2 regions of the Peribacillus sp. NPDC056705 genome follow, and region 2 is predicted to be linked to the other one. Evidence: a T-box and tRNA genes for the amino acid it is inferred to sense, from the RefSeq annotation. Region 2 holds a T-box; the other holds one or more tRNA genes.
The links. A T-box is a leader RNA that pairs with one kind of tRNA and senses whether it is charged. The one in region 2 lies ahead of ACFRAK_RS04485 (valine--tRNA ligase), so its partner is inferred to be a tRNA-Val.

Region 1 (15,781 bases), on a different contig from region 2:
CGTAACCTGGACATTATTCAATATTGATTCCGTTTCGTTCCAGATTTCATTGAATTTTGGTCTTGTTTCCTTTGAATAACTTTCCTGGAAGCTTGTCAAAACTTGATCATTGTTCCCGCCAAGTTCGATAAGATTGCCATAGTCTCGGTCATTCAGCGCTTGAAGTTGGTTCGAAGTATTATCCCTTAATTCATCAACTAGCTGTATTTCTGGCTGAAGCAAGTTTTTCTCATTAAATTGATTGACTCTCACCAATAAATTATACATACTGTCCAAAAGGTACAACTCTTTATTTATCCTCGTTACCCCTTGTTCCACTAGCTGATTCGACTCATTGTCAGGCAAATCCTGACCCGTTAGCCGGTTTGCCAGTACTAAAACGGATTCATTATCGCTCCTGATGTTCGCGATATCATTTTTCAAGAGGGGAGCGATTCCTTCGAATGCCTGCCTTGTTGACTCTACATAACTAGAAACGTCCGATACCAATTTGTCCTTCTGGGACGTTATTCCTTCTATTGAATCCAATCCATCATTGACCTTCTTAATGATATCTTCAGCCTTTTTAACATGTGTTTGAACGGTTTTGATATTTTGTTCAAGCTCAGGCAGTTGCCCCTCTAATAAATACACCATATTCTTCATTTTTTGAATTGTCGGCAACTCATTTTGCAGGGTGACTCCCAGTTCATTAAATATCGCAAGGATACTCCCACTGGCCGATTTGATAAAGGTTTTGCTCACATTGTCCACAATGCTGTTCGCACCCGCTGCCGAAATTTTAGGAGCAATGGAATTGATTTTTTCATTCACATAGTAATCAATCTTCGCCTTTTTAGGGACATCGGTCATGATTGTCGCAATATGTTCGGAAAAGTTCTCCGGAATGATGATGGATGCATAATAATCCCCCTTTTCCACCTTAGCTTTCGCTTCTTTTTCCGAAGTGAATCTCCAGCCTAAATCCTTATTCTCCTTTAACCCCTCTACGACTTCCTTGCCTATGTTCACGGCTTCGCCATTTAACTCCGCACCTTTATCATTATTGGCAACGCCGACAAGAATTCCTTCCGTATTTGCATACGGGTCCCAAGATGCGACAATATTAAACCACGCATAAATGGAAGGGATGAACATGAGAAAAACTACTACGATACAAACAAAGAAATTTTTATAAATGCTTTTTAAATCGTCAATGAAAATTTCCCGAATATTTCTCAAAACATACCCCCGTACAGATGTATTTTGATACTATTATTCGAAGAAATTTCTTAATCGATACTAAGTAAACATATCCATCGATTTATAGAACCAAATAAAAAGAAGCAAGACAGTTTCCTGTCTTTTTCCTTTTTAAATTACAGAATAATGGGCTTGCTGTAAGAACATACTATTACGAACTGTCGTGATTTTTAAAAGGGAGAAATAGTCATGCAAGGATTTGTTGAAATCATCTTTCGACCCTTTATAGCTTTTATTTTATTATGGGTATTTGTCCATCTGCTCGGTAAACAGACGATTTCCCAAAGGACTTATCACCTTTATATCGCTTCAATTACGATGGGGACACTTGCAGGAAATCTAGCATTCAATATTAAAGTTAAATTCCTGTATCCTATCATTGCAATTATTATTATGGGTTCCATCGTTTTTATACTGAATCTTGTAGCGGTTCGAAATCCGCGCTTCGGAAAATGGATCGCTGGAGAACCTGTTGCCTTAATTCAAAAAGGAAAAATCCTCGAAGAGCCAATGCAGCGGATGGGGTATTCACTGGATTCTCTTAAACAGGCTTTGCGGGGAAAGGATATCTTCAATTTAGAAGAAGTGGAGTGTGCCATTTTAGAGATAAATGGCTCCCTCTCTGTATTAAAAAAAACACAATACCAAAATACCACCAAGCAGGATATAGCTTTAGTGGCCTCAGCTGGAACTGTACCGATAGAGATGATCTATGATGGGAAGATCTTATACGAAAATTTATCCAAACAAACCTACGATGATGAATGGTTAATGGCTGAGCTCAAAAAAAGAAACCTTTCTGTTTTTGACATTTCTTATGCTGTCGTAGGAACAAAAGGGAATTTGTATATTGATTTGATTAAGGATCAATCAAGGGAATAATCCATTGCCTTTCAGCGGGAATCATGATCAATTGTCGTTAAATATATCGCATTCGCGTAATTGGATGGCAGGAATAATAAAAGTGGTTTTTCCAGAAGAAAAAACCACTTTTTCACGACTATGGTGATTAACTCTTTTCAATCACGTTTATCAATTCCCTTAAATAATCCGGTAGATCAGGTGGACGCCTGCTTGATACAAGGTTACCATCTACGACGACGGGCTTATCTATCCAAGTCGCCCCTGCATTTTCCATATCATCTTTAATGCCCGGTGTACTCGTTACATTCTTCCCTTGTAAAATTTTAGCGGAGATCAATACCCAACCAGCATGACAAATTTGCCCGATGGTTTTTTTATTTTCTTCCATGCTTTGGATAAGTGATATCACTTCAGGAAACCGGCGAATTTTGTCAGGTGCCCATCCCCCCGGTACAAGTATGGCATCATATTCTTCAGCTTTAATACTGCCATACTCATAATCAGATATAGCTGGCACACCATATTTTCCTATATATGTTTCATTTGCCTTTTCTCCAGCGAGGTGAACAATCGCTCCTTCTTCTTTTAATCGTAAAATCGGATACCAGAGCTCTAAATCCTCAAATTCATGGTGCACAAGACTGATTACTTTCTTTCCTGCCAATCTCATGAAAATCTCTCCTTTTTTCGTTCTATTCCATTACTTCCCTTTATCTACTGCCTGTACACTTTACATGCGTTAACCGATGCATCAATATTTGTCTAAAAATCAACCTTCACCAAGTATAACCCAGCTGCCTCCGCCATAGGGCCCGTTTGGATTCTTTCTTTTGACTCTAAAATGCTTGGTATATTTCCAGCATCTATTTCACCCAACCCAACTTCTATCAACGTCCCGACAATCTTTCTAACCATATTATAAAGAAATCCATCGCCTCGAACTGTAATTTGGATGAATCCGGCATCTTCTTCTATATCTATGGAATATATTTCACGCACCATGGATTTTTTCTTAGACTTTGCATTTGAATAAGCCGTGAAATCATGTACACCTATAAAATGTTGACATGCTTTTTTCATTCTTGTGATATCCAGCTTTTTCTCTACATGCATACTGTATTTGCGCATGAAAGGATTTGTATATGGCTCGTTCCAGATCTTATACAAATAGGTTTTATCCTTAGCATTATAACGGGCATGAAAACGATCAGGAACTAGCCTGACCTCGACAATGCTGATGTCTCTTGGTAAATACCTATTCAAATAATTCATGATTTCAGCTTCAGTCAGATTTTCCCCAATCTTAAAATTGGCGATTTGAGCAAGGGCATGTACACCGGCATCCGTTCTGCTGCATCCGATGATCTCGATTTTCTCCCCCGCCATTTCCGTTAATACATTTTCTATTTTCCCTTGAATCGTATCATCACTATTACCAAGTCGTTGCCAGCCTTTATAGCGCCCGCCATCGTATTGAATGGTCAATTTATAATTGTTCATTGCTTCCTCCTTATTTTATTACTGTATAGTCAACTAAACAGAAAATTCTTGATAAAATACAAGCCCCCATACAACTCCTGCTGTATGAGGGAACAGATGGTCTTGTCTTAGAAACACATTTAAATTGTTAAGGTTTTGTATCATCATGCAATGAGTTTTGTCCCTTTATCCCCTTACTTCCACAAGTCTGCAGTGAATGCAGTAAAGGAGCACCCACCGCTTACAGGCCCTGATTTATGTAAAGATCATACATCTTATCTATGCCACTCGATAGTAAATCCCAACAATCAAAGTGAAATGCACTTCTGCATAGTTTATCAAAGTGGGTAACGTCATGCAACGAACGATTCAACATCACGCGCAGTTTTCTGTACAACTTTGTGCAATGCATAAACACACAGGAATATAAATGGAAATGAAAAATTAAAAAAGCCCCAGCCCCCTGTTATATCAAGGATTTGAGCCTTTGGCAGTTGATGACCTGTGAGAGATTCGAACCCACGACCCCAACCCTATCAATTTGTTTCATATAATAGACCGGCAATTTGTTTTAAATAAATGTAAAAAAATTGATATTCCAAGGTTTCTTGATATCAAATCAGTTAAAGAAAAAGGCTCAAAACAATAATTATGTTAGCACATATGTGAGCAAGATGGTGAGCAGGTGGCCTGCTACAAATTATCATGGTGACTAATCGTTTCATTTTCTTCCACTGACCAGTTAGGGAACAGGAGCTTCGATTTATTAATTGCTCAAATGACAACCAGTTGTATTTGAACTATAACGTAAATTACCTTTTCAAAAACCAAAGCAGTTGTATTTTATTTTCCTATATGGAAACCTCATAACAAAAAGACTTACCTTAAAGGTAAGCCTTTTATCGAATCATTACTTGATAAATCCATTGAGAAATTGATATAACTCTTCTAATTCACTTTCTTTTGCCACAATACAGTTAGGGTATTGTTTTATCTCTGCCACGCTGGATAATTTAAAATCATTAGGAGTAGGGAGTCCAAAAGCACAAATCATTAAATAGTCAGCAAAGTGAATTAACCCAGTCACTGCTGACGTTTTTATGGTCATTTGCCCCATTGCTCGCCCTGCAAGCAAACCCTTCATTGCACTTTTTCCACCTGTTCTTTCTATTACTATTCTACTTTCATCTATTATTACTTTTGTTCCTGATTTTAACTCAAAAGTTTTCATCTTCTCAACCTCCTACTTGTCCTTTTATATTACAACATCTTTGTATGGAAATGGCTTATATATGTCATTTTATTGAAAATGATCTTCAACTAACCTGCCCATATTTTTGAATAGGCTGTTTTCGCATACTTTGTTGCTATTTACCAAGTAAAGCGGTGTGGTTGATTTCCCTCTTCCTAACGCTACAATGTATATGATCGTATTAACAGAAACCGTCAATGTTATGCGTATAGATTTGGATGCTTGCAAGAAATTGTTATCGTTTAAATTCTTCAAGTTTGGTTGGTAAAAACATCGTAATTATGGTCTGCTGTATAAAAATTACTGCTATAAACAAATTTGAATGAACAGGTCATAATACTTATCTACGCAATCGTTTTCTGTAGCCCACTTCAAACAATAATTCTCTTTCCTCTTTATCTAGTATTTGTTGTTCATAAAACCTTTCTTCAGAAGTATGTTCAGTCCAGTGTATGTCTTTAGTCAAGTAATCGATATGCTTTTCCATGTTTTCTCTTAAAAATTGAGCACAACTTTGAACGTGATTTTCTACTTGTTTATTCATCAAGCTTGCTAAGACAACTCCTCTTTCTCTGGGTCTTGTATTATTGGATATCAGTTTAATCAATCAAAAGTCAGCTCCAGAGAGATTCTCCAAGGAGGCTTCTTTTTCTTGTTTTAGTTTAAAATCGGGTCTCCATTTTCTTAGAGTACATTATTTTATTAGCATTTTATCTAATTCACGAACTTTATCATATGACTCCAATAGTTGTTCAGGTACAAATGTTCTTCCATAATCCCAAGCATTAGTTTCTATTTCAGATTTTAGCTTTTCTTTTTCTTCTTCGTGACCATACATTAAAATCCTTAAATCATGTTTGTTTTTCTTAAAATCTAAATAATAACCAATCATACGATAAAGAATAATTTTAACAAAGTCTTCCTCTGTCTCTTTAATTCTAATTTTCCCTTTATAACCATTAACTTGAAGGTAATTGAATTTTATAGTATTGGTCGATACGTTATAACTCATAGGAGCGCTTAGGTTATTGTCAAATTCATGAATAATATCCAAATTGTGCTCGTTTAATGTGTTATTAATTATCTTTTCGATATCGCTTATATAAAGCATTTAACTATCACTTCCCTTTTAAAGACTTACTTCATTCTAGTAGTAGATTAAATTCTTCTTCCTTTATCAATATAATAAACTGTAGAGATATTAAAATCACACAGTTAAAAATTTCCGTGCATGGTATTTGGCCGTAAAGGTAACCCAACACATTATAGTAAAGTGGATTTTTCCGAAGAACATGATTATGTACCTTTTAAAGAAAATCCTAAAAGATGGTCTTCTTTTTAACCACCGAAAGGCTTTGCCTTGTCCTGTAATACGTTTAAATGCTGCTCAATCCGCCACCAATTGAGTAAATAATACAAAATGAACTAATTCTTTATAAACAAAAAGGCCCAAATCCTTGTTATATCAAGGATTTAAGCCTTTGTTAGTTGATGACCTGTGAGGGATTCGAACCCACGACCCCTTCCCTGTCAAGGAAGTGCTCTCCCACTGAGCTAACAAGTCAATATGTAAATCAAGCTCTTTAGAGCTGCTTTTAAACCGTAATTAGTTGCTGACTTCTTTACTGGACAAGATTTATTATATAGTGGTATTCAAAATAAAACAAGTAGTTTTGCTAAAAAAGTTTTTATCGTAAAGTGGCCTGGGAAGTTAATCCTTGAAAGTTGAAAGCTTGTAAGAATTCGTTCAATATTTAAACCATTACATCTTAATGAGTTCCCTATATCCATTATCTCCAGATTTTGTAAAGAAGCCCAATTGAGAAGGTATCTTTTCTTTGTAGTCCGATACTGTTGTTGTCTTTATTTTAGCCATAACACTGGGAGCTGACACTGAGTATGGTCATTGTTTTTATGAACTTGTTCAATAGAATTTACTATTTTTCCCGATAACCTTTTTTTGAACAAAGTCAAAGAAGAAAAGAAGCCAGCAGGATCTGACCCAAAAATTTCTCAGAATAGAATCCAACTACCCATTTATGAGGAGAATTCTAGGCTCCTACATATAAGATTTTCTCAACTTTAATTAACAAATATGATGTCTATGTGCTCAATCTAAGATTTAAGCAAAGAAAAGACAGGAAAAGATCTTTACATAGGAGAGGGGAATCTAGCAGCTTGAAAGTTGGTTAAAGGTGCCTCTGCTAAAATTTCTCCGTTTGCGCCTGCGCTAAATATTACTTGTACCCGATCTCCTGCTTGTAACTGAAGGATTGTAGTAACCGATAGTCCAATAGGTCTTGATTTTTTTCCAAAGAAGTCATTAACAATATCCATATCATCTCCGTTTACGTTAATTGAAATGGAGGCGGCATATCCTTCTTTTGAAGAAGGTATTTTTTGTCTTTTGAAGAATGACTTTTTTTGCAATACGCATTTGCAACTATCTTTTTTGTTTTTTGAGGAATTATCACTTTTTCTTTTTGACGGACAAAATGAGACTTTTGCGGTTGGTTATCTCATAAATTCCATTCTCAGTAACTTCTCATCTCGTAAGCTTTATTAACTTGAAATCGTTAATTTTATGTGGAGTGAAAAACGACCAGCCTTCCCCGTCAATGAAGTGATCTCCCACTGAGCTAACTTGTCGTATGTAATGACTAATTGGGAAGGAAATATTTTATCTCAACACAAAAAAAGAACTAACGTTCCCTTTTCACTTGCATACAAAACGTATGTTCGCATATAATGATAGCAAGCAAGTCAGCAAAGGAGTGACAGGGAATGAAATATATACTTCGTAAACATATGGAAGAAAATGCTCCATTGGAGATAATTTATCTCTCCGAACAAGGTAAGATTACGCAGCGGAAAATTCAAGTGCTTGAGGTTTATCCAGGCCATATTCACGCATTCTGTTTTCTAAGGCAGACAAAACGGACATTTAAAGTAGCCAATATCCTTTCTGCCCGCATCATTAAGACCAGGTTTGACAGGTCTGGATGAAGATTGTTAATCATGGTTCAACCTATTAACTCTTCCTCTTCCTGGATGTCCTTTTCCTGTTCAGTTAACGATTCTTCTTCATCCCTCAGACGATGAGCTAACCTTGAGGCGGCACTCGCGGCAATGCTTGCAACGATATCATCCAGGAAGGTATGCACGATTCCTTCTTGCTTCTTATCGAGTTCGTGTATGACGCCTATTTTATTTTTATCCAAATGGCCAAAGGTCGTTACAGCAATGCTTCCGTATCCGAGTACTGCACCAAAGGCTATCGTTTCATCCACACCGAATAGCCCTTCATCAGACTCAACAATCGATTGCAGGGGTTCTGATAGCTTTTTTTGCTCTGCCAGTTTATCCAGCTCGACACCGACTAAAATGGCATGTTGAATTTCCCTTTTCAACAGGACACGCTCAACGCTGTGGATGCATTCCTCCAGCTTAAGATCAGCTTTATACGGGATCTGCAATTCATAAACGATTTTTGCAATTGACTCTACGCTGACACCACGCTCCAATAATGTTCGTTTAGCTGCCTTTGTTACTTCCCTGCTGTGTACATGTACATCTGCCATTTTATTCGCCACCTTTTTTGTATTATTTTTCTATATCCTTGTATTATAGCACCTTATAATTTAAATTTTTAGAAAATATAACGAAAATTTTATATTCTAAATTCTTGTCACGGGAAAAAGTCGCAAGGCTATGCTAAAATAATCAAGTAAGTTGTTTTTCATTATTATTTATCATTGAGGTGCGGGAAAATGAGTTTACGCAAAGGCACAATTAAAGAGTACATGTTTAAAAGCGAAGCTTTAGCTGAAGAATTGGAACTGCTTGTTTACTTGCCTGCTAATTTTTCGCCATTGTATAAATATTCGCTTGTGATTGCTCAGGATGGCCGTGATTATTTTCAAATGGGCCGAATTGGTCGGGTAGCAGATGAACTGTTAGGGAACGATGAGATCGAGAATATCATCATTGTCGGCATTCCCTATAAGGACCGCTTTGACCGCAGGCGCAAATATCATCCGGACGGGGAACAGCACATTGCATACATACGTTTTCTTGCCCATGAACTTGTCCCGTTTTTAGATGATGAATTCCCAACCTATCAAATGGGACATGGTCGAACTTTGATCGGTGACTCTCTTGGCGGTACAGTTTCTTTATTGGCCGCTTTGCAATACCCGCATACATTCGGGAAATGCATCATGCAGTCGCCACTTGCCAATGAAGCAGTAATGGACGCTGTACGTAATTTTGAGGATCCGCATCTCCTCGAACTTTATCATGTGATCGGGACCGGTGAAACAGCTGTTCCGACGACGGAGGGCAACAAGGCAAACTTCATAGAACCAAATAGGGAATTGCATAAATTAATAAACCAAAAAGGATTTCCTTGCTTCTATGAAGAATTTGAAGGTAATCATACTTGGAAATACTGGCAGGCAGATTTAAAACGAGCACTATTGGAAATGTTCTAATTTACTCGAAATCATCTCTTTGAGATGGTTTCAAGTAAAAACATGTCCAACTATAATACAACAATAAAAAAATATCAGGAGGTTTTATTATGAAATATGGTGTTGCAATTTTCCCTTCAAAAAAACTTCAAGATTTAGCTAACTCCTATCGCAAACGGTATGATACGAAATATGCTTTCATACCACCGCATCTGACGCTTAAACCAACGTTCGAAGCGACTGACATGGAAATTTCAACAATCGCGGAACAATTAAAAGGCATTGCTCAAAAGTGCAGCCCTTTTACGATGAGCGTTACGAAAACGAAGTCTTTCCAACCCGTAAGCAATACTATTTATTTCAAAGTGGAATTATCCGAAGGGCTTCAAGAGCTTCATGATGCACTTAACAATGAGGACTTCATAAAAAGTGAAAGTGAATATGCATTTGTCCCGCATATTACCATAGCTCAAGATTTATCGGATAATGAGCATTCTGATGTTTTAGGCCAATTAAGCATGCTTGACATCAGCCATGAAGAAGAGGTTAAACGAGTTCACTTGCTGTATCAACTTGAAGATGGGGCATGGACCGTTTATGAAACATTTAGATTAGGAGCTGAATGATTTCGTGTTTGTAAAAATCGCAGAGAACAGCCAAGAGCTTGAAAATGCATATTTGATTCGAAAAAAAGTGTTCGTCCAAGAACAAAACGTCCCTCTTGAAGAAGAGATCGATGAATATGAAAAAGAGTCCACACATTTCGTTTTATATGATGAGCAGCATCAGCCAATTGGTGCCGGCCGCTTCAGGGTCATTGATAACATCGGTAAAGTACAGCGCATTTGTGTACTATCCTCGGGCCGTAGGAATGGTGCCGGCGCCATGATCATGAATGCCATCGAGGAATACGCCATCCAGCAGGAAGTGCCTCAATTGAAGCTTGATTCCCAGGTGCATGCTATCCCTTTCTATTCAAAATTAGGGTATGAGATCGTTTCCGACGAATTCATGGATGCTGGCATTCCCCATAAAACGATGAAGAAAACCATTTTACGATAAAAAAAGCTGTCCTTTCAGTCTTCTGATTGGACAGCTTTTTTGTTCGTCCATGGACTTATATATAATTTTATAAAAAAAAACATTTGCGTTCAATGGCAATCTCCGCAAAAATACATATTCTATATATAGAAAGCAAGAAGGAGGGAAAATTTTATGGGTAACAATGATTTTAATCTGGAGGAGTCTCAAAAAAGACTGATGGAACTGCTGGTTTCGAGGACTATGAGAAAATATGGCTTCAAAAAGGAAAAAGTCGATCTAACTGAGAGAGAGAAAAACAACCTTAAAGAAACCATTCGTCATTTACAAGAGCAATCACAAAAAATCATTAACCAAGAAAAGAACATCACGGAACATGATGTTAATCCAGTTACAAATTCCATTCACAATAAATTCACGGATTCCAAAAATAAATGACGCACCATTATCACCCTACTTGCTGGCGAGAAATAAGTAAACCGAGACATAGCAGCACATACATTTCATTCCTAAAGCTCCAGCTTCTTTATTATTCATCCCCCACACACTAATACTTTCTCTAAGTATTTAAAAAATAGACGAATTAACTGATTTATTCGTCCAACCCGATTAATCATCAAAGCATATTTTAATAGGGAATAAAACCTAAGGAGGAAAAAACAACATGAACCAAAATGTATATCGTAGCAATTGTAACACTCATGATGATTCTGAAAGATCATGGTCGGCTCTAGATTCCGCTTCCAGACATCCCCTGACAGGATTCTGTAACGATGAGGAAACACAGATTGACCAAGAGGCAAAACAGGATAATAATCAAGTGCAGCTTTCTGAAGAACTTATTTACATTAAAGATTCTTGTAATGTAAATGTCACTTCAACGGATGTTAAAGCGGCCCTTTCTCTACAAACTGCCCTACAAGCTGCTATCGCGGTCATCGTAAGCATTTCCATTTCAGATTCTGATAATGCTGATAGGATCACTCAAGAATTAATCCAATCTTCTAATGTTCAACAAATCACGCGCCAAAAAACAATTGTTGAAAACAGCCGTGATATCGACATTACAACCACTGATGCACAAGTCGCTTTAAACATCCAACTATTACTGCAACTATTGTTAGCTCTAATCGTGGAAATTGACATTCTTTAAAAAAAATCAATACAAAAAGGACACTTCACGTGTCCTCTTTTGTCTTTCATGGAGAAACTAGACACATTTGTTGATAAACCTTCCTTTTCCTGTCATTCCGGCCGTAAAATCTTCACTTGCCTTCATGCCCACTTGATCTTTATATGTACCTGCTCCATATGTACTTACCCGATTATTATCTTGAATTTGTAGTAATCCTCCAATGCTTTCCCTTTCCCTTTCCAACATCTGATCAAAACGGATAGGTTGAATGGGTGCCGTTCCTTTAACAATTCTTACTTTCTCTGCAGCTTCGACAGTCCGGTTAGCATATTGAATATAATCAAATTGTGTGACAGGTGCTATGTATCCCATAGTAATCCCTCCTTATATTAAAATAGTTATGTTGTCATTCAATTACCCATCCGGAACCATAATTTAAACATGATTTCCGCATTCTTTTTTCCTAATCTTCTGGTATGATGAGTATTGCCGATATTTTTAATAGATTAGAGGTATCCATTTATATGAATCAAGCAAAATCTGGCAATGAAATCGTACATTTACATACCGTTTCAGCTGGTGAGCTGCAGACACTTTTTGAAAAAGGAAAACGTGATCAGCTTTCTTGTATCATTTGTCATAAACCAGTGAAATTATTTATTGGAATCCATGAGACACCTTATTTTTATCATAGTGACCCGTCGCAGGGACCCTGTGAAATACCCATTTCAGAACAGATGAACGAGGACAAGCCATTAGAATATATGGAACAGAATGGATTTAGGATTCCAACATCACGAACCATTACGGAAACGAAAACCATTACAGAACCTTTCCTTAAAAGCCGTCCCATAACCGGCAATCCGAAATTTTCAGATAAACCATTTGGTCTTTCACAATCAGAGGAACCATACTTTCAAGAATTATCCTCATCAGGGGTTGTACTCGATGCAGAGCAACTCAAGGCGGTAATGACGATCGATGGTCCAATTCTCGTCCTTTCAGGAGCAGGCAGCGGGAAAACCCGCGTATTGACGGTACGCACTGCCTATATGCTTACAGTGAAAAAAATTGATCCAAAAAGTATCATGCTTGTAACATTTACGGCAAAATCCGCAAAGGAAATGCAGCAGCGTCTGCTCGGCTATCCCTATATGACGCCTTCCCTTGTTTCTCAAATCGTTAGCGGGACCTTTCATAGCATCTTTTATAAAATCCTCATTTTCCATGAACCAGCTAAATGGCAGCGCGATTTTCTATTGAAGTGGGAATGGGAAAAAGAAAAGGTATTGAAACAAGCTGGAAGGGAATTGGAACTTGATGATAAGGAATTTGCATATGATCAAGCCCTTCAGCAAATCGGACTTTGGAAAAACTCTTTGGCCTTTCCAGAAGATATTCACCCTAAGGACGATTGGGAGAAATCATGTTTATTTTTATATAAGAAATATGAAGAATATAAAAAGCAAACAGGGAAGTATGATTTTGATGATATGCTTGTAGGCTGTTATGTATTTTTAAAAAATCACCCGGATTTTTTAAAGAAATATCAGCAAAGGTTTAACTATTTTTTGGTAGATGAATTTCAGGATATCAATAAAGTTCAATATGAATTGATAAAACTCCTCTCTGCTGAATCAAAAAATGTATGTGCAGTTGGAGATGATGATCAATCCATCTATTCATTCCGAGGAAGCGATCCGAAGTATATTTTGAATTTCAATCATGATTTCCCTCAATCCCAAGTTGTGAAGCTGACGGAGAATTACCGCTCCTCCCATGAAATTGTCGCTACAGCGAACCGATTGATCAAGCGCAACCAGAACCGGATGGAAAAAAAGATGAGGGCACAGCATGATTCAGGAAACCCTCCTGTTTTATTTTATCCTTATGATGAGGAATTGGAAGCAACGATGATCGTATCCGATATCCAAGAAAAAATATCCAAGGGAGCAAACCCTGGGGACTTTGCAGTATTGTACAGGACACATACGATGTCCAGGGCCATTTTTGAACGGCTAGCCGCTTCCAACCTGCCATTCGTCATTGAAAAGGATGCGGATTCGTTTTATCAGCGCAAGGTCATCCGCGGCATGCTTGCCTTTATGCGCTTGAGTTTGTTTCCTCATGACAGCAAGGCAGCATCAGATGTCCTTTCCTCCTTATTCTTAAAGCAAAGTATATTACAGGAGTTAAAAGCAATGACAATATTGCAGGATTGTGATTTTATCGATGCATTTGCTTTTGTTAAGACAGGACATGCTTTTCAAGAACGAAAATTAAAAACGATTCCAGGACAGATCCGCTCTTTAAAAATTATGTCTCCACTCGTAGCTTTAGAAATCATCGAGAAAGATTTAGGATACCAGGAATATGTAAAAAAACGCGGGAATGATGCGAACCTGGAAAAAGGATCCGATGACATCCGTGACTTAAAGGTGGCAGCAAATCGTTTTCCCACCGTCGCCGCTTTCCTTGAACATGTCGATCATATGACTGCGATGGTGCAAGAGATTAAACAGCTATCGAAACATTTTAAGGATGCTATACAGCTTACCACCATACACCGTTCCAAAGGGCTTGAATATAACACGGTTTATGTTCTTGCTGCTGTCGATGGCAGCATTCCTCATGATTTCGCACTTGAATCTTACCGTAAAGGGGAACTATCCCCTCTTGAAGAGGAAAGACGATTGCTCTATGTAGCGGCAACCAGGGCTAAAAAGGACCTTTACCTTTCCATCCTGCAAACTAGACGCGGACGGGCCGCCCATCCATCACGTTTTTTGAAGCTTTGACCAAAAGCTGATGCTCTCCATCTTGGGAAATGGAAGGATAAAACAAGATGGTCTTATATTTTAGATTTTCACTGTTTTATGAAACCCTTACTAAAATAAGCAATTTGCGATACTCCTGCCGAAAAACGAACTTGTCGGAACACTGCTAGATGCTTATGGCGAGGAGTTTGGCAGGCAGTCGGCAAATTTCTGGAAGCAACTGCAACTTTTTTTAAAAAAACTGAAGGCCTGCATGATAGCAGGCCTTTTTTCACTTTTTATTTATCATATTAGAAATAGTACCGAAATCCAGTTTATTCCCTTCAGCTACGATGGAATGGACGATTTTATCTTCCATTTCCTTATTGACCGGTTTGTTCGCTATTTTTGAAACACGCTTAATGACATTTCTAACAGTTGTTTCATCTTTGAAATTGGCTCCTTGCAGCGAGTTTGCCAATTCTAATACATCTTTCATATTTACGCCCGTTTTACCTTCTATGTTCTTGAAAAAGTTATTATCCATACCTAAGCCCCTCCCTTTTCTGTACCTATCCTATGGCATTATCAGAAAAATGGTGCTAGGTCCAAACAAAAAAAGAATAGGCTTCTTCTGCCTATTCCTTTTACCTTAGCAGCAGAAAGAAGCCCCTACAATGATCAATAGAATAAACAATACAACGATTATCGCAAAAGTGGAACCGCCACCGTAGCCATAACCGCCGCCGTAGCCATAACCGCCGCCGCCACAACAACCGTAGCCACCAAAACCAAACATACATATCACCTCGCTCTCGCTAAAGCTTACTGATAACATATGTAGGTCTGGACAAATATGTATAGGCCATGTCCTAGTCCAGGCTGCCTATTTCCGCTTATTCATCCTTTTGGCCTGAAAACCAAAGCTCCGATGAATCCAAAGACGATTGCAGCAGAGATACCGGAACTCGTAATTTCAAACATACCTGTCAGTACGCCAACGAGCCCATGTTTTTCCGATTCTATCATCGCCCCGTTCACCAGCGAGTTGCCAAATGAAACGATCGGTACGGTCGCTCCAGCACCGGCAAAGTCAATTAGAGGCGCATATAATTCAAATCCGCCAAGAACAGCTCCTATTACAACGAACAAGCTTAACGTATGTGCCGGTGTCAGCTTAGCAACATCGAAAAGAAGCTGGCCGACGACACAGATCAAGCCACCGATGACAAAGGCCCAAAAAAACATTGCTAACATCCAAATCTCTCCTTTTTCATGAATTCATCCCATATTCAATGGCCACCGCATGGGCAATGCACGGAATCGTATCTTTTTGCTGGACGGAAAGTGGTGACAATAATGCTCCTGTTGCGACAAGCAGGATTTTTTTATATTTGCCAGAAATCATCTCATTTAATATATGACCGTATAAAACCACTGCCGAACATCCCGCACCGCTCCCGCCAGCCAAAACAGGCTGATCCTTTTTAAAAATCATCAATCCGCAATCCTTGAATTTTTCCTGATTGATGTCACAGCC
Region 2 (15,781 bases):
AACATCAAGCATTAATGCGCACACTACTGGATTATTTTGAACAATACATAAAAATGTCCAAAAAAATAACCGGTGAAACGTTTTCTTCCACTTCGGATATTGAAGAGCCTGGGCGATTAGCGGATATAATCGCTTCACATTTGCCTTTGAAATTGAAGGAGAAGCAAGAAGTGCTTGAGACCATTGATATGAAAGAGCGTTTAAGCCGTGTCATCGAGATCATCAATAACGAGAAGGAAGTTCTTTTTCTCGAGAAAAAGATCGGCCAGCGTGTTAAGCGTTCGATGGAACGGACTCAAAAGGAATATTATTTACGAGAACAAATGAAAGCGATCCAAAAGGAATTGGGCGATAAAGAAGGAAAAACAGGGGAGATTGAGGTCCTCAACGAAAAGATTGAAGAAGCAAATATGCCTGAGCACATTAAAGAAACGGCATTAAAGGAATTGGACCGTTATGAAAAGGTTCCTTCGAGCTCAGCGGAGAGTTCTGTCATCCGCAATTATATCGAATGGCTGATATCGCTTCCGTGGACCAAAGCGACCAAAGATGACTTGAATATTCATAAAGCCGAAAAAATCCTGAACCGGGACCACCATGGTTTGGAAAAGGTGAAGGAGCGGGTGCTTGAATATTTGGCCGTCCAGCAATTGACCAATTCATTGAAGGGACCGATCCTCTGTTTGGTGGGACCGCCAGGGGTCGGGAAAACGAGCCTGGCTAAATCGATCGCTTCATCCCTGAATAGGAATTTTGTCCGTATATCTTTAGGTGGAGTGCGCGATGAATCAGAAATCCGCGGACATCGCCGCACATATGTAGGGGCGATGCCTGGACGGATCATTCAAGGCATGAAAAAAGCCGGAACGATCAATCCTGTCTTTTTATTGGACGAAGTCGATAAGATGTCCAATGACTTTAGGGGAGATCCATCTGCAGCGATGCTGGAAGTGCTTGATCCGGAGCAAAATCATAATTTCAGTGATCATTATATTGAAGAAACCTACAATCTTTCAAAAGTCATGTTCGTCGCGACGGCGAATAATTTGGGATCGATTCCCGGTCCGCTTCGTGATCGTATGGAAATCATTTCGATTGCAGGTTATACTGAGATAGAGAAACTTCATATAGCCAAGGATCACTTGCTGCCTAGACAGCTCGAAAACCATGGTTTATTGAAGACACAACTGCAAATCCGTGAGGAAGCTCTAACAAAAATCATCCGTTACTATACTCGGGAAGCCGGCGTTCGGAGTCTGGAGCGACAGCTTGCAAGCATCTGTCGGAAGACTGCAAAAATCATCGTGTCCGGAGATAAAAAGCGGGTTGTCATTTCTGAAAAGAATGTCGAGGAGTTTTTAGGGAAAACCATGTTCCATTATGGACAGGCGGAAGTCGAGAACCAAGTAGGTGTAGCCAATGGGTTAGCTTACACGTCGGTAGGTGGCGATACGCTGCAAATCGAGGTTTCCTTATCACCAGGTAAAGGCAAGCTGATACTGACAGGAAAGCTTGGCGATGTAATGAAAGAGTCAGCACAGGCTGCTTTCAGTTATGTCCGTTCAAAAACCGAGAAACTTCAGATTGATGCGAACTTCCATGAAAAATATGATATCCATATTCATGTCCCCGAAGGTGCGGTCCCAAAAGATGGCCCTTCTGCAGGCATCACGATTGCAACAGCGTTAATATCGGCCCTTACAAATAGGCCGATCAGAAAAGAGGTAGGCATGACAGGCGAAATTACATTACGCGGACGGGTTCTTCCGATCGGCGGGCTTAAAGAAAAATCTTTAGCGGCCCATCGCGCAGGACTTACGAAAATCATCATCCCGCAAAATAACGAAAAGGATATTGATGATATCCCGGAAAGTGTCCGTAAAGCATTAACTTTTGTTCCAGTTTCACACGTCGATGAAGTCCTTGAGCATGCATTGGTAGGTGTGAACGAATGAAAGTGACTAGTTCAGATATTGTCATCAGTGCTGTGAAGCCTGAACAATATCCCAATACCCCAATACCGGAATTTGCCTTGGCAGGCCGTTCCAACGTTGGGAAATCCAGTTTCATCAACAAAATGATCAATCGAAAAAACTTGGCGCGCACATCCTCTAAACCGGGTAAGACGCAAACCTTGAATTTTTATATCATAAATGAAGCACTCCATTTTGTGGATGTACCTGGTTATGGTTATGCAAAAGTATCTAAGACCGAGCGTGATGCTTGGGGCAAGATGATTGAAACGTACTTCACTTCCCGTGACCAGCTCCGCGCTGCGCTTCTGATCGTCGATTTGCGTCATCCGCCGACAAAGGATGATATCGCAATGTATGAATTCCTGAAGCATTATGATCTGCCCCGGATCGTTATTGCCACTAAAGCGGATAAAATTCCAAAAGGCAAATGGCAGAAGCACTTGAAAATCACGCGCCAAACATTAAATATGGAAAAAGAAGATGAATTGCTTCTATTCTCCGGTGAAACAGGCGAAGGTAAGGAACAAGCATGGGGCGTCCTTAAGAAATATATGTAAAAGAAAAGGGTATTCCGCATCTGGAATACCCTTTTTCATTATGGAATTCATAAAAATTGGCCAAACAAAAATTTTCACTTTTTTCGAACCAAAAAATAAATGCCGATTGCCATCAAGGCAAATGGCCAAAACCTTTCGATGTTCGCAGTAGTTGTATCAACAAACCCGAAAGACGTTTTGATTTTATCATAGAATAAAAAGGTGATCGAGATGATGAATATTACCATACCATGAAACATTCCAGAATTTGTTTTACGTGCCCGGAGAATAAATCCCAGAGAGATGATTAAAATAAAGATACCTATATTATCCGGCCAAATATCCAGGTTCTCGACGATGTGGAAGTGAGCCCCGAACCCGAGTAAGATGACGCCTGGCAGGATGGACTCATATTCATTACCGCTATATGCCTGAATCAGGAAGGCGGCACCAACTATACATAATAAAGTGGGCCAGCTGAAAAAGCCTGGAAAGATTTCGATTTGGGAATGTTCAAGAAAAAAATAGAGCCCGAAACCGATTAAAACGATTCCTGGGAAAATACGCTGCGTTTTCATTTTATCCTCCTATGCAATTTGATTACTTGAAGTTTTTTGCCATTTTTGATATGGTACTTTTGTACACAATGTCGAAATATGTATGTAACATACAAAACCCGCTTAGACACCTTTTGTAACAATTCAGGCGTTTTGGCTGTCTTTTCCATGGTAGCATACGTTTTCATAAACTGTTCATATTATTTGCGTGAAACCATTTTAGTACATGGTATAATAAATTTACATGAAAAATTTTGGGGGTGCAAAACAAAAGGATGCATATTCTAGCGGTTGGTATAAATTACAAAACTGCCCCTGTAGAAATTCGGGAAAAACTATCGTTTAACGAAGCCGAACTTGCCGAGGCAATGAAAGCTCTTAAAAATAAAAAAAGCATCTTGGAAAACATTATCATTTCAACATGTAACAGGACGGAAATATATGCGGTCGGTGACCAGCTTCATACAAGCAGGTATTATATAAAGGAATTTCTTTCGGAATGGTTTAATATCGATAAAGAAGAATTTTCTAAATATCTGTTCATTTATGAAGGCGATGGGGCTGTGGAGCATTTATTTTCAGTTACCTGCGGCTTGAATTCCATGATACTGGGAGAAACTCAGATTTTGGGACAAGTACGTTCAAGCTATCTGTTAGGGCAGAAGGATGATACAATCGGTACCGTTTTTAACCATCTCTTCAAGCAAGCCCTTACATTAGCTAAGAAAGCTCATTCGGAAACCGAAATCAATACCAATGCCGTTTCCGTCAGCTATGCGGCAGTCGAGCTTGCAAAAAAAATCTTTGGAGGCCTGAACGGCAAGAATGTCTTGATTCTTGGGGCCGGTAAGATGGGTGAGCTGGCCATTCAAAATCTTCATAGCAATGGCGCAGACAGCATTACGGTCATTAACCGTACCTTCCAGAAAGCGGTCGACCTGGCCGAGAGATTCAATGGTACGCCGAAACAGCTTCAAGAGCTGCAATGCGCTTTAGTGGATGCCGATATCCTGATTACTTCCACTGGATCAAAAGATCTTCTTGTAACAAAAGAAATGATGTCATTCATCAATAAGCTTCGTAAAGGCCGTCCTATTTTCATGGTCGATATCGCAGTGCCGCGTGACCTCGATCCAACATTGGGTGAGCTGGAAAATGTCTTCTTGTATGATATTGACGATCTTGAAGGGATTGTGCAAGCCAATATCGAAGAACGTAAAAAAGCTGCCGAGAAAATAGAATTGATGATCGAATCGGAAATCGTGGACTTCAACCAATGGATTAATTTGCTTGGTGTGGTTCCCGTCATTTCTTCATTACGGGAAAAATCCCTAACGATCCAGAAGGAAACGATGGAAAGCATCGAAAGAAAGCTTCCGCATTTAAGCGAACGTGACAAAAAAGTTCTGAACAAGCATACGAAAAGCATCATCAACCAAATGCTGAAAGATCCGATCCTTTATGCAAAAGAGCTGGCAGATGAGCCGAATGCAAAAGAGCAATTGAATAATTTCGTGAAAATTTTCCATTTAGAGGAATTGATTGAAGACCAGCTGGTTGCGGATGAAAAAGAACGGAACAGCTCCAAGTCATCCCTATTGAATCCAGTTCCTGTCCAGTAATGAGGTAGAGATGGAATTACTAATGACAAGATTGCATGAAGCCACTGTTTTGTTGTATGCCGTCAGTATGCTTTTATATTTTATCGATTTCCTTAATAATAACCAGAAGGCGAATAGGGTCGCCTTCTGGTTGCTTTCTATTGTTTGGGTGCTGCAAACAATTTTTTTGTTTCTGTATGTGTTGAAAACGGGAAGGTTCCCGGTATTGACGATTTTTGAAGGACTATATTTTTATGCATGGGTCCTCATATCGTTATCTTTAATCATCAACCGATTGTTAAGAGTCGATTTTACGGTCTTTTTTACGAATGTATTAGGTTTCATGGTCATGGCCATCCATACATTCGCACCTGTTCAGATAGAATCTCAAGTGCTTGCACAGCGCCTCGTTTCGGAGCTATTGCTCATACATATCACTTTTGCCATCCTATCATATGGGGCATTCACGCTTTCTTTCGTTTTTTCACTTTTATACTTAATTCAATATGATTTACTGAAAAGGAAGAAATGGGGAAAACGCCTGCTTCGACTCGGCGATTTAACAAAGCTCGAGCATATGTCTTATGTCCTCGCAGTAATAGGTGTTCCATTATTGGTGGTCTCCCTTATCCTGGGGATTCAATGGGCTTATATAAAAGTGCCTGGGGTATCCTGGCTGGACATGAAGATCATCGGCTCATTCATTTTGCTTATCGCTTACAGTGTGTTTTTATACTTGAAAATTCGGAAACAAATGTATGGAAGGACGCTAGCCTTTCTGAATATTGGATCTTTCATGATTGTGTTGATTAACTTTTTCCTTTTCGGAAGCCTTTCAACATTCCACTTTTGGAATACTTAGGAGGAAACTATGAGAAAAATAATTGTCGGTTCTAGACGTAGTAAATTAGCGATCACCCAAACGAACTGGGTAATCGATCAACTTAAAGAGCTTGGGGTCCCATACGAGTTCGAGGTGAAGGAAATTGTCACAAAGGGTGACCAAATCCTTGATGTAACACTTTCCAAGGTAGGCGGAAAGGGCTTATTCGTTAAAGAAATCGAACAAGCGATGCTTGATAAAGAAATTGATATGGCCGTACATAGTATGAAAGATATGCCTGCTGTGCTGCCTCCAGGCTTGACGATTGGCTGCATACCACCTAGGGAGGACCATCGGGATGCCTTGATTTCAAAGAACCATGAAACTCTTTCCGAACTGAAGCCCGGTTCCATCATAGGTACAAGCAGCTTGCGCCGCGGCGCGCAAATTTTGGCTAGAAGGCCGGACCTTGAAATTAAATGGATTCGCGGTAATATCGATACCCGTCTGAATAAGCTGAAAACGGAAGATTATGATGCCATCATTTTAGCAGCGGCCGGACTATCAAGAATGGGATGGGAACAGGACATCGTAACGGAATTTTTAGATGAGGATATTTGCATTCCGGCAGTTGGACAAGGAGCACTTTCCATTGAATGCCGCGAAGACGACAAGGATCTGCTGGCGGAACTTGCGAAATTGACCTGTGAGAAAACGAAAAGAACGGTTGAAGCGGAACGTGCCTTTTTGGATAAAATGGAAGGCGGATGCCAGGTGCCGATTGCCGGATATGCGGTGGCAAAAGAAAATGGATCCGTTTCGTTGACGGCTTTGGTCGCTGCCCCGGATGGAAAGGTGATTTATAAAGAAATGGTCGAGGGCGCCGATCCCGAGGCTGTTGGGCATGCTGCTGCCAAACAGATTAGTGAAATGGGCGGTAAAGAATTGATCGATCGCGTAAAAGAAGAGCTTGATCAGTAATGAATCCCGTTCAACCTCTTAAGGATTATCAGGTGTTAATCACCAGAGGGAAAGGACAGGCAGATGGTTTAAAAGAGTCGATCGAAAAAAATGGCGGAACGCCGCTTCTTGTGCCATTGCTTGAGTTCACTCTTCCTGATCATTTGGAAGATGTACAACAGCGGTTAGAAAAGTTGCTTACATATGACTGGATCATTCTGACCAGTCAAAATGGAGTGGATTTCTTCTTTAAGCTACTTGGAGACCAGCCTTTAAAGCTTCCGAAAATAGCCGTAATCGGCTCCAAAACAGAAGCGGCCCTGAAACGGCATGGATATAAGGCGGATTTCGTTCCAGCTCAGTTTGTTGCCGAAGGGTTCGTGGCGGAGTTCAATACCCGGCTTGATCCGGGGGCACGCGTGCTGCTGGCAAAAGGAAATCTCGCAAGGGCAGTCATTGCGGAGGCAATCAATGAAGCTGGTGCATCTTGTGATGAAGTGATTATTTATCATACAGTGCTTCCCCGAAGCAGTGAAAAAAAACTGGTGCGTCTTATAAAGAACCATGAAATCGACATCATAACCTTTACGAGTTCATCGACGGTCAATCATTTTTTGCAGATCATGAAACGCCATGAATTGGATACATACATAGACCGGATCATCATCGCAGCAATCGGGCCGATTGCCGCTAAAACAGCTGAAAAACATGGGCTATCCGTCGATGTATGTCCAGATGTATATACGACGGATGCCATGGTTGCGGAGTTAATACGCTTCATCTTGAAAAGAAGTGAAAAGGGAGGAACTTTAAAATGAAAAACATTCCATTCAATCGCCACCGCCGCTTGCGTGCAAGTGCTGGCATGAGGGCATTAGTCCGTGAAACACAATTGCATAAAGAGGATTTGATCTATCCGATCTTCGTCATCGACGGGGAAAATGTGAAAAATGAAATCAACTCCATGCCGGGCATCTATCAGCTATCGATGGATAATCTGGGGGCCGAAATGGATGAGGTCGTGAGTCTGGGAATCAAATCAGTCATTTTATTCGGTGTCCCTTTTGATCATGATAAAGACGAACAAGGCACAGGGGCATTTCATCACAACGGACTTGTGCAAGAGGCAACCCGCTTTATTAAAAAACAATATCCAGAAGTTATTGTCATTGCGGATACCTGCCTTTGTGAGTATACAAGCCATGGCCATTGCGGGGTTGTTGAAGGGGAAAAAATCCTTAATGACGCCTCTCTTGACCTTCTTGCCAAAACGGCAATCAGCCAGGCAGAGGCCGGCGCCGATATCATTGCGCCTTCCAATATGATGGACGGTTTCGTTGCGGCCATCCGTACAGGTCTGGATGAAGCGGGTTATGAAGATATTCCGATCATGTCCTATGCGGTGAAATACGCTTCGGCTTTTTACGGCCCATTCCGTGATGCTGCGAATGGTGCGCCACAATTTGGCGACAGGAAAACTTACCAAATGGATCCCGCCAATCGCCTTGAAGCGTTCCGTGAGGCTGAATCCGATGTTGCTGAAGGTGCGGATTTCCTAATCGTGAAACCAGCCCTTTCCTATATGGACATCATCAGGGACGTTAAGAATAACTTTAATCTTCCGGTTGTTTCCTATAATGTCAGCGGTGAATATTCAATGGTCAAGGCTGCTGCCCAAAATGGCTGGATTGATGAAAAAGCGATAGTGATGGAAATGCTGACAGGTTTGAAACGCGCAGGTTCCGACTTGATCATTACGTATTTTTCAAAAGAGGTAGCACGCTGGATAAATGAAGATAATCAATGATATAAAAAATATAACCTGTAATGGAAAAAGGGGATGGAATCATGCGGTCATATGAAAAATCGAAAAAAGCGTTTGCCGAAGCAAAAAATTTGATGCCAGGCGGCGTGAACAGCCCGGTACGTGCCTTTAAATCTGTGGACATGGATCCCATTTTCATGGAGCGTGGAAAAGGCTCAAAAATGTATGATATCGATGGAAATGAATATATCGACTATGTTCTATCATGGGGACCGCTTATCCTTGGACACACGAATGACCGTGTCGTGGAATCATTGAAAAAGGTAGCGGAATCAGGTACAAGCTTTGGAACTTCTACGCTGATCGAGAATGAACTGGCCAAGTTGGTCATTGAACGGGTGCCTTCGATTGAAATGATTCGGATGGTATCTTCAGGAACCGAAGCGACGATGAGTGCACTAAGGCTGGCACGAGGCATTACAGGCCGTGATAAAATCCTGAAATTCGAAGGTTCCTATCATGGCCATGGCGATTCATTGCTAATCAAAGCGGGTTCCGGCGTTGCAACGTTAGGTTTACCGGATAGCCCTGGAGTACCGGAAGGCATTGCTAAAAATACGATTACCGTAGCATATAATGATCTTGCTGCAACCAAATATGCGTTTGAACAATTTGGCGAAGACATCGCTTGCATCATCGTGGAACCTGTTGCAGGGAACATGGGCGTGGTTCCGCCACAACCTGGTTTCCTCGAAGGCTTACGTGAAGTGACGACCCAATACGGGGCTTTATTGATCTTTGACGAAGTTATGACAGGGTTCCGTGTAGGCTATAATTGTGCACAAGGCTATTTTGGCATCATACCTGACCTGACTTGCCTTGGGAAAGTAATTGGCGGCGGCTTGCCTGTCGGAGCATTCGGAGGCAAGCGCGAATTCATGGAACAGATTGCCCCGAGTGGGACAATCTATCAAGCAGGGACATTATCTGGTAACCCTCTTGCGATGACGGCTGGCCTTGAAACGCTGAGCCAATTGACTCCAGAATCCTATGATGAGTTCACCCGAAAAGGGGATATGCTCGAAAAAGGAATTGGAGAAGCAGCGGAAAAGTACGGAGTTCCCCATACATTCAACCGTGCCGGTTCCATGATTGGACTTTTCTTTACTAATGAAGAAGTCATAAACTATGATACAGCTAAAACATCCGACTTAGAGTTCTTTGCTTCTTACTATAGGGAAATGGCGAATCAAGGCATCTACTTGCCGCCGTCACAGTTTGAAGGTTTATTCCTTTCCACTGCACATAGTGATGAAGATATTGAAAAGACCATTGCAGCGGCAGAACAGGCTTTTGCAAAATTAAAAAAATGATGCAAGGCATCATGAACTACCGCTATATTAGATAATAATTTGAACTGGCTACCCTTTCTACCAAAGGCTTTTGGAGAAAGGCTGCCAGTTTTTTTTTTGCATACAATCAGTAAATGGAAGAAACGAATCAAAAGTAGGAGGCCGAATTAATAAGACGGTAGTCCGGATCATGCCGGATTTTTCAGCCCGATTGATACATAATTGGATCTCCTTCTTTTTAAAAGGCTTAGGAAAGATAAGGAGTATTGCAAATGAAATGAAGGAATAATCAGCTTCCTTCCTTCATAGATTGATATTGGTATAGGTACCGTTTCCTGAAGCTGAAAGGAGGAGTTGTCTTGTCGCAAGAAAATGAATCGTATTTACGATTTTCTTTAGAGGAATCCGTTTGGTTCCAGAAGGGACAGGAAGTGGCTGAGCTATATTCCATTTCCCTTGATCCGAATGTGGCGATTCAAGAAAGTGATCAATATGTTTATATACGAGGCTCGTTAGATTTAAGCGGTGAATACAAAGGCTCGCAAAATGGTGAAGAAGAGGAGTTTTCGCAGACCTTTTTGCCAAAAGCAGTTCAAAAGGTCGAGAGGCATCTTGATGGACTTAATGAGTTCACACACCGTTTTCCGGTTGATATAACGATTCCGAATAATCGGATTGCCTCATTGGATGAGGTCGATGTCTCGATTCAAAGCTTTGATTATGCCATGCCAGAGCATAATTGTTTGAAATTGCAGGCGGACCTTTTGATAACCGGAATCTATAATGATTCATATGTGGAAGAACGTTTCGATACTGAGCAGGAAGTTGGGGAAACAGAGGAACAGGAAGAAACGGATGGGGAAAACGAGTCATATATTCCTTATGCAGCTGCTGTGCCGCCAATCCCGGATTTTCAGCCTGTTTTCCGTGATGAGGAGGAAGAAGAGTTATACGCGCCTTTTTCTGCAGAATCAAAACGAGTTTCCGAAGCAAACGAAGAAGAAGAAGAGGAACCGATTTTTTTAAGCGATCAGCATAATGCCCCAGTTTTTGAAATGCCCGTTTCACCATATCCGGAAGAGGAGGAGTGGGAAGCGGAAGTGCATAGAGAGGAAGAAGCTGTAGAAGAAGAAGTAATTGGCAATCCGCATGACTCCGAGGAAATGGTACCTTCAATGGAAGAGGCGAAACTGGAGGAAGTACCAAGCAGGCAGGATTCCATGGAGAAGATGGAGATTCCTAAGGTGACATTGAGAGAAGATGTAGTGGAAGAGCCAAGTCATGCAACCATGCATCAAAATAGCCCTGTTTCAAATTTAGAATCCGAGGATGTTATCTGGCAGGGAGAAGATGACGTTGCAGCGGGCCCTATCCTTAATGAGAATGTGAAGGTGGAACAGGAAGAGGAATCCAATTCGTCCATAAGCGATCTATTCAAAAAGAGGGAAAGACCAGCGCCTCCGGCTAAGGAGGGTAAGTATTTCAAAGGCAGGAAACAAGCCGCGGAACGTGATGATAAAGAAACGGCCAATCATGATGAAAAGCAGCTATCCATCATGGATTTATTCGGACGGAAACAAGAAGAAGAACTAGTAAGGATGAAGGTTTGCATTGTTCAGCAAGGGGAAACGCTTGAAGACTTGGCTCAACGATATGATGTTACGGTTCAATCGATACTTTTCAGCAATGAATTGGAGTCGAATCAGAACGTCCATGAAGGGCAAGTCATCTATATACCGAAGGCGGTTGCATATAAGAATTGACCAGGACAGAGAGCAGAGCATATGGTCTGCTCCTGTTTTTTAGGTGCTAGAGGAATCGGATCGTTCAGTTTTTTAGAGAAAGTGAGTGAGTCTCGTGAGGGAAAACGAGAATCAGCAGCCTGCCAATCGGGATTGGGACGCGGAGACCGTATTGAAGGAATATGCCATGTATGTACAATATATTGAGGACTTCGGACGTGTAAAAAAAGTATACAGTGATCGCGGTACATTTGCCTTGAAATCCATGGTACCGCAGAACGGCATTGATTTTATGAAAAATGTTCAAAAATTGTACCATCGCGGCTATAACCGGATCGTTCCCATTTATCAAACGATGGATCAGCGTTACGCCGTTCTTCATAATGGACGTTTGTATTACCTGATGCCCTGGCTCAATAATGAAAGGGACGGGGAGCGCGATGAAAATCATAAGCAAATGTTCAGGGAGCTCGCTCGGATGCATACACTTTCCGTTAAGGAAATACAAGTGGATATCGAGGAACGGGAAGCCCATTATGAGCGGACGCTTGATGCCTGGAATAACGAGAAGGAATTCATCGATGAGTATATTGTCAGCTGTGAAAAGAAGTGGTATATGTCTCCATTCGAACTGACGGTTTGTTCTTTCTACACGGATATTTCACAGGCGCTGAGGTACTCGATCAAGAAATTTGAAACCTGGTATGAAAAAACGAAGGATAGTGAAAAGGTTCGAACCGTGGTCACGCACGGAAAGGTTTCCATGAAGCATTTCGTTTATGATGAGCGGGGTTATGGCTACTTCATCAATTTTGAGAATTCGAATACAGCTCCGCCGCATTTCGATTTACTGCCATTTCTCGTTAAATCAGCCAGAACCTATCCTGTCCAATGCGATGACTGCGTTGACTGGCTATATAACTATTTTCGTTATTTTCCGTTGAAAGAAGAAGAATTGCTGCTCATGCAAAGCTATCTGGCATTCCCTGGGTCAGCTTTGGAATTAGTGAAGGGTTACTCCGATGGCACGGGCCATCGTTCAGAGCTTGATAATGTTACACAACTGCAGCGGCAATTTTGGCTTTTGAAAAATATTGAATATATGGTGATGAAAATTGAAGAAATCGAACAGCAGAAAAAGGCAGCCGCCGAGGCTACCAAAGAAGAAGAACAATCACCCCCAAGCTAAATATACATGATTGGATCATCTCCAGTCATGTATATTTTTTTGCTGTAAGGGAATACTTAAATCCATTCGAAATACAAAGACATGGCCAGGAAAATAAAGGCGATTAGCAGGAGCATATCGAAGAAAGTCGGGAAAATCAGCGTACGTAATCCTTGGAACACAATAAAGGGGAAGATGAACTGCTGGCAGACACCGCGGAATTTCTTCACCCAAGGCGGTAAAGTATAGGGAGTATATCTTCGCTTCATAATATTACCTTCCTTTTTAGGACTTCTTATATTCTATGGGTGGGCAGTGAAAAAGGTGAAACAGCCGTCACATTCACTGTTTCTGGCGGATAAAATAAAGAAAATGAACTTGAATTGTATCAAAAGGGATGATTCCTGAGAAAGTAAGCGAAAAGATGATTGACTCGAGCCCCATGTTTTTTGTACTATATACTATATGCATTCAATGATTTTACTTATGAATATAAATCAATGCAAAGACCGGAAATAGTAAGATGAAATGCACTTTTCAGAGAGGAAACCAAATTGGTGCGAGGTTTCCAGGCAGCAGCATCCGAAGTCGTCCGCGAGCAGTCTTCGTGAACCCCTTAGTAGCGAAGGCCGGTGAAGAGCCGTTATCCGATTTGAGAGCCGAAAGAGATTTTTTTCTTTTTCGGAAAAAAGGTGGCACCGCGAACAACTTCCTTCGTCCTTTTGTGATGATGGAAGTTTTTTTTATGCCCAAAAAGGAGGAAATGTTATGGAAGAGAACCAAATTTCTATGCCGACTAAATATGATCCGCAAACGATAGAGAAAGGCCGCTACAAATGGTGGCTTGATGGAAAATTTTTCGAAACGACGGGTGACGATAAAAAAGAACCATATACGATTGTCATCCCGCCGCCTAACGTGACAGGTAAGCTTCATCTTGGCCACGCTTGGGATACGACGCTTCAAGATATATTGACACGCATGAAGAGGATGCAAGGCTATGACGTTTTATGGTTACCGGGCATGGACCATGCCGGTATCGCCACTCAAGCGAAAGTGGAACAGAAACTTCGTGCTGAAGGCGTGAGCCGTTATGACCTTGGGCGAGAAAAATTCGTCGAAGAGACTTGGAAATGGAAAGAGGAATATGCGAGCCATATCCGTGAACAATGGTCAAAGCTCGGTCTTGGACTTGATTATACACGTGAACGCTTCACTCTTGATGAAGGGCTTTCAAAAGCTGTGCGCGAAGTGTTCGTTTCGCTTTATAACAAGGGCTTGATTTATCGCGGCGAATACATCATCAACTGGGATCCATCAACGAAAACGGCGTTATCCGATATCGAGGTTATTTACAAGGATGTGCAGGGCGCATTTTACCATATGAAATATCCTTTGGTTGACGGATCAGGAGAAATTGAAATTGCCACCACCCGTCCAGAAACGATGCTTGGCGATACTGCTGTGGCTGTACACCCTGAAGATGACCGTTATAAACACTTGATCGGCAAAATGGTCCGCTTGCCAATTACAGGCCGGGAAATCCCAATTGTCGGTGATGATTATGTCGATATGGAATTCGGTTCAGGCGCGGTCAAAATTACTCCGGCTCATGATCCGAATGACTTCGAAATCGGGAACCGTCACGATTTGGAACGCATCCTTGTCATGCATGAAGATGGCTCGATGAATGAAAAGGCTGGTAAATATGAAGGCATGGACCGTTTTGAATGCCGGAAACAAATCGTAAAGGACCTTCAGGAAGAAGGAGTACTTTTCAAAATCGAAGATCACCTTCACTCAGTCGGCCACTCAGAAAGAAGCGGTGCTGTTGTTGAACCATATCTTTCGACTCAATGGTTCGTTAAAATGCAGCCGTTGGCTGATGCATCCGTTGAGCTTCAAAAAGGAACCGATGAGGAAAAAGTTCATTTCGTACCGGACCGTTTCGAAAAAACGTACCTGCATTGGATGGAAAATATCCGCGACTGGTGCATTTCCCGTCAGCTTTGGTGGGGCCACCGCATTCCAGCCTGGTACCATAAAGAAACAGGTGAAGTGTATGTAGGTCACGAAGAACCTGCGGACGCTGAAAACTGGGAACAAGATACAGATGTCCTTGATACATGGTTCAGCTCGGCATTATGGCCGTTCTCGACTATGGGCTGGCCTGACAAGGACAATGTCGATTTCCAACGCTACTATCCAACCGGGGCACTTGTGACAGGCTATGATATCATTTTCTTCTGGGTATCACGGATGATTTTCCAAGCTCTTGAGTTCACTGGTGAACGTCCATTTGAAGATGTGCTGATCCACGGTCTGGTTCGTGACGAACAGGGGCGCAAGATGAGTAAATCGCTTGGCAATGGTGTCGATCCGATGGATGTAATCGATCAATACGGTGCCGATTCGCTGCGTTACTTCTTATCCACTGGCAGCTCGCCAGGACAGGACCTTCGTTATAGCACGGAAAAAGTGGAAGCGGTTTGGAACTTCTCCAATAAGATTTGGAACGCATCCCGTTTTGCTTTGATGAACATGAACGGCATGACTTATGACGAAATTGATTTAAGCGGTGAGAAGTCTGTAGCTGATAAATGGATCTTGACGCGTTTGAATGAAACGATTTCAAACGTAACCAGACTTGCGGACCGTTATGAGTTTGGTGAAGTGGGCCGTGTGCTTTACAACTTCATTTGGGATGATTTCTGTGACTGGTATATTGAAATGGCGAAGCTTCCGCTATATGGCGATGACGAAGCAGCTAAGAAGACGACGCGCTCGATCTTGGCTTATGTACTGGATAACACGATGAGATTGTTACACCCATTCATGCCATTCATTACCGAAGAAATCTGGCAGAACCTACCGCATCAAGGTGAGTCCATCACTGTTGCCGCTTGGCCGGAAGTGAATGAAGGGTTGACGGATACAGCTGCAGCCGAGGAAATGAAGCTGCTGGTTGAAATCATCCGCTCCGTCCGTAATATCCGTGCTGAGGTGAACACACCGCTAAGCAAAAAAATCAATTTAATCTTAAAAGCGAAAGATGAATCCATCTTAGGGACTTTACAGAAAAACAGCAGCTATATCGAGCGTTTCTGTAATCCTGAACAATTGACGATCGGAATCGAAGTCGAAGAACCTGCTCAAGCCATGACAGCTGTCGTAACTGGCGTAGAGCTAATCCTTCCGCTTACAGGACTGATCAACATTGACGAAGAAGTGAAACGTCTTGAAAAAGAACTCGACAAACTTAATAAAGAAGTTGAGCGCGTACAGAAAAAATTGGGCAACG

Region 1: it has a tRNA-Val gene. The T-box ahead of ACFRAK_RS04485 (valine--tRNA ligase) is inferred to sense a tRNA for this amino acid. The anticodon was not compared.

Annotation. Positions count from the first base shown of each region.
Region 1 covers NZ_JBHTYI010000009.1:47,695-63,475, forward strand. Annotated here, with positions in the region: gene ACFRAK_RS13640 (YhgE/Pip family protein) at 1-1,221, opposite strand, end outside; gene ACFRAK_RS13645 (DUF421 domain-containing protein) at 1,432-2,124, shown strand; gene ACFRAK_RS13650 (type 1 glutamine amidotransferase domain-containing protein) at 2,252-2,776, opposite strand; gene truA (tRNA pseudouridine(38-40) synthase TruA) at 2,869-3,606, opposite strand; gene ACFRAK_RS13660 (hypothetical protein) at 4,496-4,816, opposite strand; gene ACFRAK_RS13665 (hypothetical protein) at 5,178-5,444, opposite strand; gene ACFRAK_RS13670 (hypothetical protein) at 5,532-5,948, opposite strand; tRNA gene ACFRAK_RS13675 (tRNA-Val) at 6,330-6,401, opposite strand; gene ACFRAK_RS13680 (hypothetical protein) at 6,989-7,267, opposite strand; gene ACFRAK_RS13685 (hypothetical protein) at 7,622-7,843, shown strand; gene ACFRAK_RS13690 (phosphatidylglycerophosphatase A family protein) at 7,861-8,418, opposite strand; gene ACFRAK_RS13695 (alpha/beta hydrolase) at 8,608-9,330, shown strand; gene ACFRAK_RS13700 (YjcG family protein) at 9,420-9,935, shown strand; gene ACFRAK_RS13705 (GNAT family N-acetyltransferase) at 9,940-10,371, shown strand; gene ACFRAK_RS13710 (hypothetical protein) at 10,525-10,788, shown strand; gene ACFRAK_RS13715 (spore coat protein) at 11,015-11,503, shown strand; gene ACFRAK_RS13720 (hypothetical protein) at 11,561-11,857, opposite strand; gene ACFRAK_RS13725 (ATP-dependent helicase) at 12,010-14,283, shown strand; gene spoVIF (sporulation-specific transcription regulator SpoVIF) at 14,534-14,788, opposite strand; gene ACFRAK_RS13735 (YjcZ family sporulation protein) at 14,894-15,040, opposite strand; gene spoVAE (stage V sporulation protein AE) at 15,142-15,498, opposite strand; gene spoVAD (stage V sporulation protein AD) at 15,515-15,781, opposite strand, start outside.
Region 2 covers NZ_JBHTYI010000002.1:411,737-427,517, forward strand. Annotated here, with positions in the region: gene lon (endopeptidase La) at 1-1,955, shown strand, start outside; gene yihA (ribosome biogenesis GTP-binding protein YihA/YsxC) at 1,952-2,533, shown strand; gene ACFRAK_RS04435 (LiaI-LiaF-like domain-containing protein) at 2,608-3,090, opposite strand; gene hemA (glutamyl-tRNA reductase) at 3,345-4,691, shown strand; gene ACFRAK_RS04445 (cytochrome C assembly family protein) at 4,714-5,532, shown strand; gene hemC (hydroxymethylbilane synthase) at 5,542-6,474, shown strand; gene ACFRAK_RS04455 (uroporphyrinogen-III synthase) at 6,474-7,271, shown strand; gene hemB (porphobilinogen synthase) at 7,268-8,260, shown strand; gene hemL (glutamate-1-semialdehyde 2,1-aminomutase) at 8,302-9,591, shown strand; gene spoVID (stage VI sporulation protein D) at 9,930-11,333, shown strand; gene ysxE (spore coat protein YsxE) at 11,428-12,501, shown strand; gene ACFRAK_RS04480 (hypothetical protein) at 12,558-12,749, opposite strand; T-box leader at 12,977-13,205, shown strand; gene ACFRAK_RS04485 (valine--tRNA ligase) at 13,249-15,781, shown strand, end outside.